Linked DNA regions of Funiculus sociatus GB2-C1. Each later gene encodes a partner of the first gene's protein in a complex. Links are inferred from orthologs where the notes say so. Each region holds a gene or a part of one and is shown in the gene's direction. Other genes may lie near its edges.

Region 1 (5,564 bases):
GGAGAGCTTAAGTCTCCGGTGTTCAAGCGGCCGCCTGGTTGTCGCTGCGGGGTAGCTTTACCTGTTGTCAAGCCTTGAGCCAAAGTGTCGAGATAAGGTTCAAGGTCAAGCGCTCTCAAGACTTCTTCAGCAGACTGATAGCGATGACGAACTGAAACCTCCAGCATTTTCTTGAGGACATCGGTGAAATGAGGGCTGATATGAACGTGCTTTTGCCAGAGCATTTCGCCCGTTGTCGGATTGTAGTCTAAGTCTTTTGGCGATTTTCCGGTCAGCAGATAAATGCAGGTGACACCCAAAGCATACAAATCGCTGGCATAAACTGGGCGCATCGCCATCTGTTCTGGTGGGGCAAATCCAGGTGTGCCAATTGCGTAAGCTGTTAAAGCTGTTTGCTCAGAACTGCTTGCTGCCTGGTTGACCTGGTTTTTCACCGCTCCAAAGTCAATTAGAACCAGTTTGCGGTCTTGTTCGCGGCGAATCAAGTTAGCTGGTTTGATGTCTCGGTGAATTACCTGCTGGCTATGGATATATTGCATCACAGGCAGGATTTCGCTCAAGAATTGCTTGACCCCAGCTTCGCTCAAGGGGCCAGATCCTTTCACTTCCTGCTGTAGAGTTAAGCCGCTAATATACTCCTGTACCAGATAAAACTGCTGATTGTCTTCAAAGTAGTCCAATAGGCGAGGTACCTGGGGATGATTGCCAATCTTTCCCAGGGTTCGTGCCTCTCTTTCAAATAGCTCGCGTGCCATTTGTAAGACTTGGGCTACGGTAGTTGCTGGTCTCAGTTGCTTGATGACGCAACTTGGCTCACCAGGCAGAGACTCATCATGAGCTAAGAAGGTAGCTCCAAAGCCTCCTTGCCCTAGGGCGTCCAGCACTCGATAGCGCTTTCTAAGCAGGAGTTTGGAACCACACGCCCGACAGATTTCGGCGTGTTTGATGTTTTGAGGACTAGGACAAGCGGGATTAAGGCAGTAGCTCATTCAGACTCACCGGGATGCTGCAACCGGATATTGCTACCCTAACTTAAATTATCCAGGCATTAAAGGACAATAAGAATGTTGATTATACGGACAATTCTTTAAAGAGTGCCTGAAGATGGTTTATCTTCCTATAAAGAATTTGCTAAGCGGGGGTAGCTGCTTTCTTTCAGGATGTTTTTCCATCATTGCAGAAGAGGAGGTATAAAAATGTAATCAAACCAACGGGCTAATAAAGGTTAGGGTGCATGGCAACAAGAACTGTTTCCATTTCTTTGATAGCACATCCGGAAGCACTCTTAGGTGAATGGTTTTACCCTTCAAACTGAATCAAGATAAGGGAATGAGGGTAGTTATAGGGTTGAGCGGTAAAATGATCGGGGTGAACTAGGTAAAAACATAGAGTAAATGCGTATCTCTCTCAACTGGCTGCGAGAATTAGTTGATTTGACGATGACCCCAACCCAGTTGGCGGACACGCTGACTATGGCTGGGTTCGAGGTGGAAGAGATTGAAGACCGCCGGACTTGGGCTGATGGGGTGGTGGTGGGGAAAATTGTGGAGATTCAACCCCACCCGAATGCGGATAAGCTCCGGGTCTGTACTGTGGATGTGGGGGCAGCGTCTCCTTTGAATATTGTCTGCGGGGCATCGAATGCGCGGGCTGATATTTATGTGCCTGTGGCAACTGTAGGAACTTATTTGCCTGCTGTTGAGTTGAAGATTAAACCGGCAAAACTCCGGGGTGTACCTTCTGCTGGGATGATCTGCTCTTTGGCTGAGTTGGGTTTGGCGAAGGAATCGGCTGGAATTCATATTTTTGAGCTGGAGAATCCGCAGTTGGGTAGCGATGCGCGATCGCTTCTCGGTTTAGATGATGTAATTTTAGACTTGACTTCTACGGCGAATCGTGCTGATGCTCTGAGTATGGTGGGCGTGGCGCGGGAGGTGGCGGCGCTGACTGGTGCAACTCTCCGACTACCAGAAGTTGGCTCTGTATCTATCCCAGAGGGAAGTGCAGGTCTAAGTGTGCGAATTTCAGAGCGGCAAGCTTGCCCCGCCTATATTGGGACTGTAATTGAAAAGGTAAAAATTGCGCCTTCTCCGGCGTGGTTGCAGCAGCGATTACAAGCGGCTGGGGTGCGCCCGATTAACAATGTGGTGGATGTTACTAACTACATTTTGCTGGAATGGGGTCAGCCGCTACACGCATTTGATCGCGATCGCTTACAACAGATTGCAGGGGGCAACACCCTGACTATCGGCGTGCGCTTTGCCAATGGGGGGGAATCCCTGAAAACGCTGGATGGGCAAACTCGCACCTTGCAACCCCAAAATCTACTGATTACTGCCAATGACAAACCTGTGGCTTTGGCGGGGGTGATGGGCGGTGAGGAAACAGAAGTTTATCAGGGTACTGAGAATTTAGTTTTAGAAGCGGCTTTGTTTGACCCGGTAGCAATTCGACGATCTGCTCGCAGCCAGAATTTAAGGACGGAGGCCTCTGGACGCTACGAACGGGGGGTGAATCAAGCAGAATTGGCGGTGGCTTGTCAGAGGGCGATCGCGCTTTTGACTCAGTTCGCTAGTGGCACCCCTGTGGCTCAGGAAGTTGCGGACACTCGTCCTGACCCTTCAGCTTGGATGCGTTCGATTGAGCTGCGTCTTGACCGGATAAACCAGGTTCTAGGGCCTGTAGAGTTGGGAGATGCTACTGGTGAAATTCAACCGGAAGATGTGCAGCGGATCTTGACTGCGCTGGGATGTGACGTATCGCTGGGGACTGGGGACTGGGGACTGGGGACTGGGGACAAGGGACTGGGGACAAGGGACTGGGGACAAGGGAGTTCCAATTCCCAATCCCCAATCCCCAATTCCCAATCCCCAATTCCCAATTCCCAATCCCCGGTATGGATGGTAAAAGTGCCACCCTATCGTTACCGAGACTTAGAGCGGGAAATTGACTTGATTGAAGAAATCGCCCGTCTTTACGGCTACGATAATTTCTGCGACACTCTGCCAGATAAAACTGAACCTGGGTATCTTTCCTCCGACCAAATGCTGACGCGCAAGCTGAGGGAAGCTTTGCGGGGAGCAGGATTGACAGAAGTAATGCACTACTCTTACTCGGTGGCGAAGACGGAGGACGATCGCGAGGTAGCGATCGCTAATCCGATGTTCGCAGAATACTCATCGCTGCGAACTGAATTGGTATCTGCCTTAATTAATGCTTTCCAGTACAATTTGGAGCAAGGCAACGGTTCCTTGAACGCCTTTGAAATAGGTCGGGTATTCTGGCGGGAAGAGGACGGACTAATAGAAGCTGACTCGGTGGCGGGAATTATTGGCGGCGACCCCACTCAAGGTACTTGGACGCGGGGAGGCGCATTACAACCGATGACTTGGTTTGAAGCCAAGGGAGTGCTGGAAAGTTTGTTTGCACGGCTGGGAATGCCTGTAGAATATCAACCAGACCGACGCGATCCGCGCCTGCATCCGGGACGCACAGCTTCTTTGTGGTTGCAGGGTGATCGTTTGGGTACGTTTGGGCAACTGCATCCCCAGATGAGGCAACAGCGGGGTTTGCCGGATGCTGTCTACGTTTTTGAGATGGATTTGGATGTGGTCTTAGACTATCTGGATCGGGATGAAAACCTGATACCTGTGTTCAAACCTTTCTCGACTTTCCCCGGTGCTAACCGGGATTTGGCTTTATTTGCCTCGACTAAAATTTCTGTAGCGGAAATTAAACGAGCGATCGCGTCTGCTGGCGGTGCTTTACTAGAATCGGTGGAATTGTTTGATGAATATCGTGGTCAAAATGTCCCAGAGGGACAGCGAAGTTTGGCCTTGCGGTTAGTTTACCGCGCCAGCGATCGCACTCTCACCGATGAAGATGTCGAACCAGTACATCAAAAAATCCGAGAAGCACTCGTCGATAAATTTAGTGTCAGTCTGAGAAGTTAAGTTTTGCTAATGGCTAATTCTTTATATTAGCCATTAGCAATTAACAATTAGCCATTAGCAATTAGCCATGACTAAATATGTGATGTGGGGAAATTATTGCGAGGATGTTTTAGAGAAGCGATCGCCTTATCGCCAAGCACATCTAGACGGTCTTGCCGCCCAAAAAGAATCCGGTGTTTTAATTACCATTGGCCCTACTAAGGATCTCACCAAAGTCTTTGGTATCTACGAAGCCGAAGACGAAGCCACCGTCCGCCAGTTAATCGAAGCCGATCCTTACTGGCAAAACGGCATTTGGACAGAATACGATGTCCGCGAATGGATTCAAGCCTTTTAAATAATCTTTCGTTAGTGCGTTCACCCTTTTATGGTGGCGCTACGCGAACAAAGCCTGCTTTACGCAGGCTTTCAAGGTTTTAATCCACACAGGTGGACGAAATCTGTAGCCGCGAATTACATTCACAGGGGCTTTTTTCAATAAAGTTTTATTTAAACGCTGCAAGATTTTTGGGCAATTAATGTTATTTAACCCAAATACACAATTATTTCCAAAACTGAATCCTTATACCATAGCTTTACAATTTTTGAACACTGCCTTAAGGCAGATATACAAAAAAGGACACAACTCGTTAAATTTAAAAAACGTCTATCGAAAGGCTAGACTCTTACTCTTACAGTACCACTAAAATTTATGGTATCAACTCCTCCATCTCAAGCTTCATCAAGTCAATATGAAGTTACCGATCCAAAAGCAGAAGTTGAAGTTATAGTCTCCGAAACTAAACCAGACAGCGAAATAGATTTAGAATTTCTTTATACCAGAGATATTGAATTTCGCCAAGAAACCATTTACTTCATCGTTGTAGACCGCTTTTATGACGGTGATCCTGACAACAGCGAAGGCCCAAACCCAGAACTTTTCGACCCAGAAGCAAAGGATTGGGGAAAATATTGGGGTGGAGATTTACAAGGAATTATTGATAAACTCGATTATTTAAAAGATATGGGAGTTACAGCACTTTGGCTGACTCCCTTATTCGAGCAAGTTGAAGCATTATTTGTTGAACAAGCCGCAATTCATGGCTACTGGACAAAGGATTTTAAACGCATCAATCCTCGCTTTATTGGCAAAGATGAAGAACCTTCACTCAACAAAACCCAAGAAACTAGAAATACAACTTTTGATAAATTAGTTGCTGAATTACACGTCCGAAAAATGAAGCTGGTGCTGGATATTGTGTGTAACCACAGCAACCCAGATTTTAGCGGTAAGAAGGGGGAACTCTACGACGATGGAGTGAAAATAGCAGATTTTAACGATGATAAAAATGGGTGGTATCACCACTATGGTGAAGTAAAAAATTGGGAAGATGAGTGGCAAGTTCAAAACTGCGAACTGTCTGGTTTAGCCACCTTCAACGAAAATAATGTCGAGTACCGAAACTACATTAAATTAGCAATTAAACAATGGCTAGACCGGGGAGTTGATGCTTTGCGGGTAGATACCGTTAAGCATATGCCTATCTGGTTTTGGCAAGAATTTAACGCTGATATTGTAACCCACAAGCCGGATGTTTTCATTTTTGGCGAGTGGATTTTTAGCGATCCTCG
Region 2 (4,047 bases), on another replicon or contig:
ACTAGCGATGTTTGCGGATCAAACGCCAAAGGGTGAATTTCGCGCTCGGTTTTGGCTCCTGCTCGAATGCTCACATTCGGCAAGCGGCAATAAGGCTCTTTGACGATTTGTTGCACGTTGCGCCGAGAGCTGCGCTCAGGTACTGTTAAGAGTCGTGCTAATTGCGATCGCGATAGCGTCGCCTTCGGCTTTACAATTTCTGTGCAGGCGGTGGTGCTACGTACTGATTGCCGTTCCTTAAGTGCCGAGGTCGGATTGAAAGGCAAGTTGAGAGTGGCTAATAGGTAGCCACTGGTTAACAGACAGCAACCTGCCAGCAGATATTGCAGCACGAGAGACGGGGCTTTAAACTCCTTCATCATCTTCTTTACCTCCTTGATGGCTCATTGTTGGGTAATACAGGACTTTGGCAGGCTGGCTGCTCTTAGAAAGATGTGGTTTATTTAGTTTTTTGGAAGAATATTTATTTGGAATGCGATCGCTTCGCCTCGGACTCCGTACTACGCTGTTCCTGCCAATTACTTACAATAAATCTAGGCAGTAATCCCTAGTTGATACAATCGGGAATATCGCTTTAAAGAGATTAGGATCAGTTACACCCGATGAAAGCGAGTGCTATTTGCTTGTACGTGAAAGCTTTTTCAAAAGGCTGACAAACGGTTAAGCTGTAGGGTTTGCAGCCGTTGTGTCAGTAAATATAGCGTTTCTGGGCTGGGTGGAATATATCGCGGTTGTTTTGTTTTCGCCACCTTGGTAGGGACATGGCAATGCCATGCCCTTACAGATGTATCGCACCCAACCCTTGAATTGCTATAAGGCCTGAGTAAAATCAAATAAGCTGAGTACCCATTTACCATTCTCGCTTTTTGTCGAAGTAGGGTTTCCTTTGCTTTCTTCCTCTCACCACAGGCGATACACTTAACGTGTCTTTGACTGCAACTCCTTGACTACAGTGTACTACTATTTTTAGTACATTTGTACTAATATTTTAGCGTGATAACCGCACCAAAAAAGGCAAACGAAAAAAAATGGTTGCCCCTTCCAGTCAGAGGCTGGGAACGAGGATAATCTCTGAGACCGCTTGAGCGGATCGGAGTCGCGGGTGAGGGTGGACAAAGTTCCTCAAAGCTCAAAAATCTTGAATTCCTGCAAACTGCGAACTCCAGCAGCATAGGTGAGGTTATATTGCAAGGGCGTTACGGTAATGTAGTTTTTCCGAATTGCCTGCACATCGGTTTCTATGTGACTGGGTAAAAGCGGATCTTCAGGTTGTTCAACTTCTTCCAAAGCTTCACCAGCTAACCAATAGTAAGTTTTGCCGCGTGGATCTACCCGCTTTTGAAAAATATCAAAATAGCGACGAATCCCTTGACGAGTCAGGGCGACACCCGCAACATCTTCCCATTTCACAGGTGGCACATTGACGTTGAGTAACATCGCCTCTGGTAGCGGCTGCAAGCTTAACTTATCCATGAGGATTTTGGCAAATTTGGCAGCGGTTTGAAACTCCCTTGAGGTGTAACTCGTCAGACTAAAAGCGATGCTGGGAATTCCCTCTATTACGCCTTCCATCGCCGCTGAAACTGTGCCTGAGTATAAGACATCAGTGCCAAGGTTAGAGCCGTGGTTAATCCCAGATAAGACAAAATCGGGGGGTGCATCGAGCAAAGCACCTAGCGCCAGTTTTACGCAGTCCGAGGGAGTTCCCGAACAAGACCAGGCTTTGACTGTGGGGTGAAAAATCGACTCGACGACTTCAGCGCGGATGGGGTCGTGCAAGGTAAGACCGTGACCAGTGGCAGACCGTTCCCGGTCGGGGCATACTACGGTGACATCGTGTCCGGCTTCGGCGAGGGTATTGGCGAGATTGCGAATGCCCAAGGCGAAGATGCCATCATCGTTGCTGATTAACAGTTTCATTAACTTACTACAGGAGGAGTCAAATTCTATTTTGCACCGCAGCTTGTAATAGATGAATGCAGATGAATGAGTCAAATCGCGTTAAACTCAAGCAAAGATGCCAAACTGAAGACTGTCTGTAGAAAATGACCACTACGCTTTCGGAGCTTGAGGCTCAACTAGCCGCGCTTAAACAGGATGCGACGAATGCGATCGCTGCTGCTTCTACTCTTGCACAACTAGAGGAACTTCGAGTCGGCTACCTGGGTAAGAAAGGGCAGCTGTCCAAAGTATTAGGGGGTTTGGGTAAATTAGACGCAAGCGATCGCCCCCGGATTGGTGCTTTAGCAAACGAAGTCAAAGAAGCGCTGCAAAATGACCTGGATCGCAAGCGGACAAACTTGCAGGAAGCCCAAATCCAAGCCGCATTGGAATCGGAAACCCTGGATGTCACTATGCCAGGAGTTTACCGCCCCCTCGGTCGCAAGCACCCGCTCAACAGTACAATTGACCGCATTGTAGATATCTTCGTTGGTCTTGGCTACACCGTCGCCCAAGGGCCGGAGATGGAGACAGACTACTACAATTTTGAGGCGCTGAACACCCCGGCAGACCACCCTGCCCGCGATATGCAGGATACCTTCTACCTGCCGGATGGCAATCTGCTGCGGACGCATACTTCTTCGGTGCAGATTCGCTACATGGAAGAAAATGAGCCGCCAATCAGGATTGTGGCACCAGGACGCTGTTACCGACGAGATACGGTAGATGCGACCCATTCGGCCGTCTTCCACCAAGTAGAAATTTTGGCAGTTGATCAGGGGCTAACTTTTACAGACCTTAAAGGCACTATTAAGGTGTTTTTAGAGGAGATGTTTGGTGCTGAGTTACCGATTCGTTTCCGGGGCAGTTATTTCCCATTCACCGAACCTTCGGCGGAAGTCGATGTGCAATGGCAGGGACGCTGGTTAGAAGTAATGGGCTGCGGTATGGTTGACCCCAATGTGCTGAAGAAGGTGGGTTACGATCCAGAAGTTTATACTGGGTTTGCCGCTGGTTTCGGTGCTGAGCGTTTCGCAATGGTGCTGCATCAAATTGATGATGTGCGTCGGATGTACAGCAGCGATTTGCGCTTTTTGCGGCAGTTTTAAGAAATTTGGTAGTAGGTGGTAGGAAGGATAAAACTTACAGTTCTAAGTAATTTTCTCCTTACCTCCTAACCTCTATCTCCTATTTTCTATCACCTTTTTATTCCTTAGAAGGAGAATATTCTAAATAGCTTACTGACTTGGTATTTTCCCGGATGACTTGAGGTAACTGTGTTAAAAAGAGTTAAGTCGCTGTAGTTACAGTAGCGATCGCTTTTCGGTAAACTACCTAAAGAAGTATTCTTTAAATGCGGTTGAATCCAAACGTGGGGAAAAATTTGGCTCTAGTACCGCTAGTGACAAGTATTGTCTGCCTTGGAGCTTGTACAAATCAGCCAACGGATAAGCAGCTGGAGTCCTGGCGAACTGAAGCGATCGCTCTCAACGCCCAGATGGTGAAAGCCAATACCAAAACTTCACCGGAGGAGTGGAATCTGGTTATTGAGGGGCAAATGGCCAAGGGCAAAGCGGTGACATTGAGCTGGCAACAGCTACAGGCATTGGCAAGAAATCATGTAAAAACTACAGAGCCTCATGCCGTACTCAACCAAGAGGAGATTTTCGACTTTCGGGGCATCCGTGTATCTACACTATTGAAAAAGTTAGCGATCGCGTCGGATATTACAGATATTACTTTTGTCTGCTTTGACGGCTACCAAGCGACAATCAGCTTGAAGGATTTGCTTGCCTACCCGATTACTTTAGCGATCGCTAAAAATGGCAAACCAATTCCCCGCGATCAAGGCGGCCCTATTTATTTAGTCATTCCGCATACGCAATACCCTAATTTGAAAAAAAAGTATAACGAACTATCCTGGGCGTTTTACGTTACCCACATGATAATTGGTACTGAACCAGTAAAATTACGTGTAGGAACGCGCGAACTAGACTTAGCCGCTCTTGATAAACTTCCCCAAGTTACAATTTTGGAAAATGTCGGCTACAGAATGGGTTGGCCCAACGGCGAAGTCAAACTTCACGGGGTGCGTGTACGCGATGT

What was found.
Region 2: the proteins of pheT (region 1) and pheS are in contact, whole or in part, in a crystal structure (PDB 6P24), measured with the Escherichia coli proteins. The link is inferred for Funiculus sociatus GB2-C1 from one-to-one orthologs.

What each region holds. Positions count from the first base shown.
Region 1 is NZ_JAMPKJ010000020.1:35,340-40,903, forward strand. What follows is about bases 1,061-4,173. They hold pheT (phenylalanine--tRNA ligase subunit beta), read left to right. Parts: upstream 1,061-1,394; coding sequence 1,395-3,953; downstream 3,954-4,173. Other genes in these bases: NDI42_RS11790 (YciI family protein), read left to right, coding at 4,021-4,173. Outside these bases: NDI42_RS11780 (serine/threonine-protein kinase), read right to left, coding at 1-989; more of NDI42_RS11790, read left to right, coding at 4,174-4,290; NDI42_RS11795 (alpha-amylase family glycosyl hydrolase), read left to right, coding at 4,645-5,564.
Region 2 is NZ_JAMPKJ010000049.1:6,559-10,605, reverse strand. The notes cover bases 1,226-4,047. They hold pheS (phenylalanine--tRNA ligase subunit alpha), read left to right. Parts: upstream 1,226-2,045; coding sequence 2,046-3,050; downstream 3,051-4,047. Other genes in these bases: NDI42_RS20105 (molybdopterin-dependent oxidoreductase), read left to right, coding at 3,296-4,047; surE (5'/3'-nucleotidase SurE), read right to left, coding at 1,226-1,920. Outside these bases: NDI42_RS20120 (hypothetical protein), read right to left, coding at 1-362; more of surE, read right to left, coding at 1,123-1,225.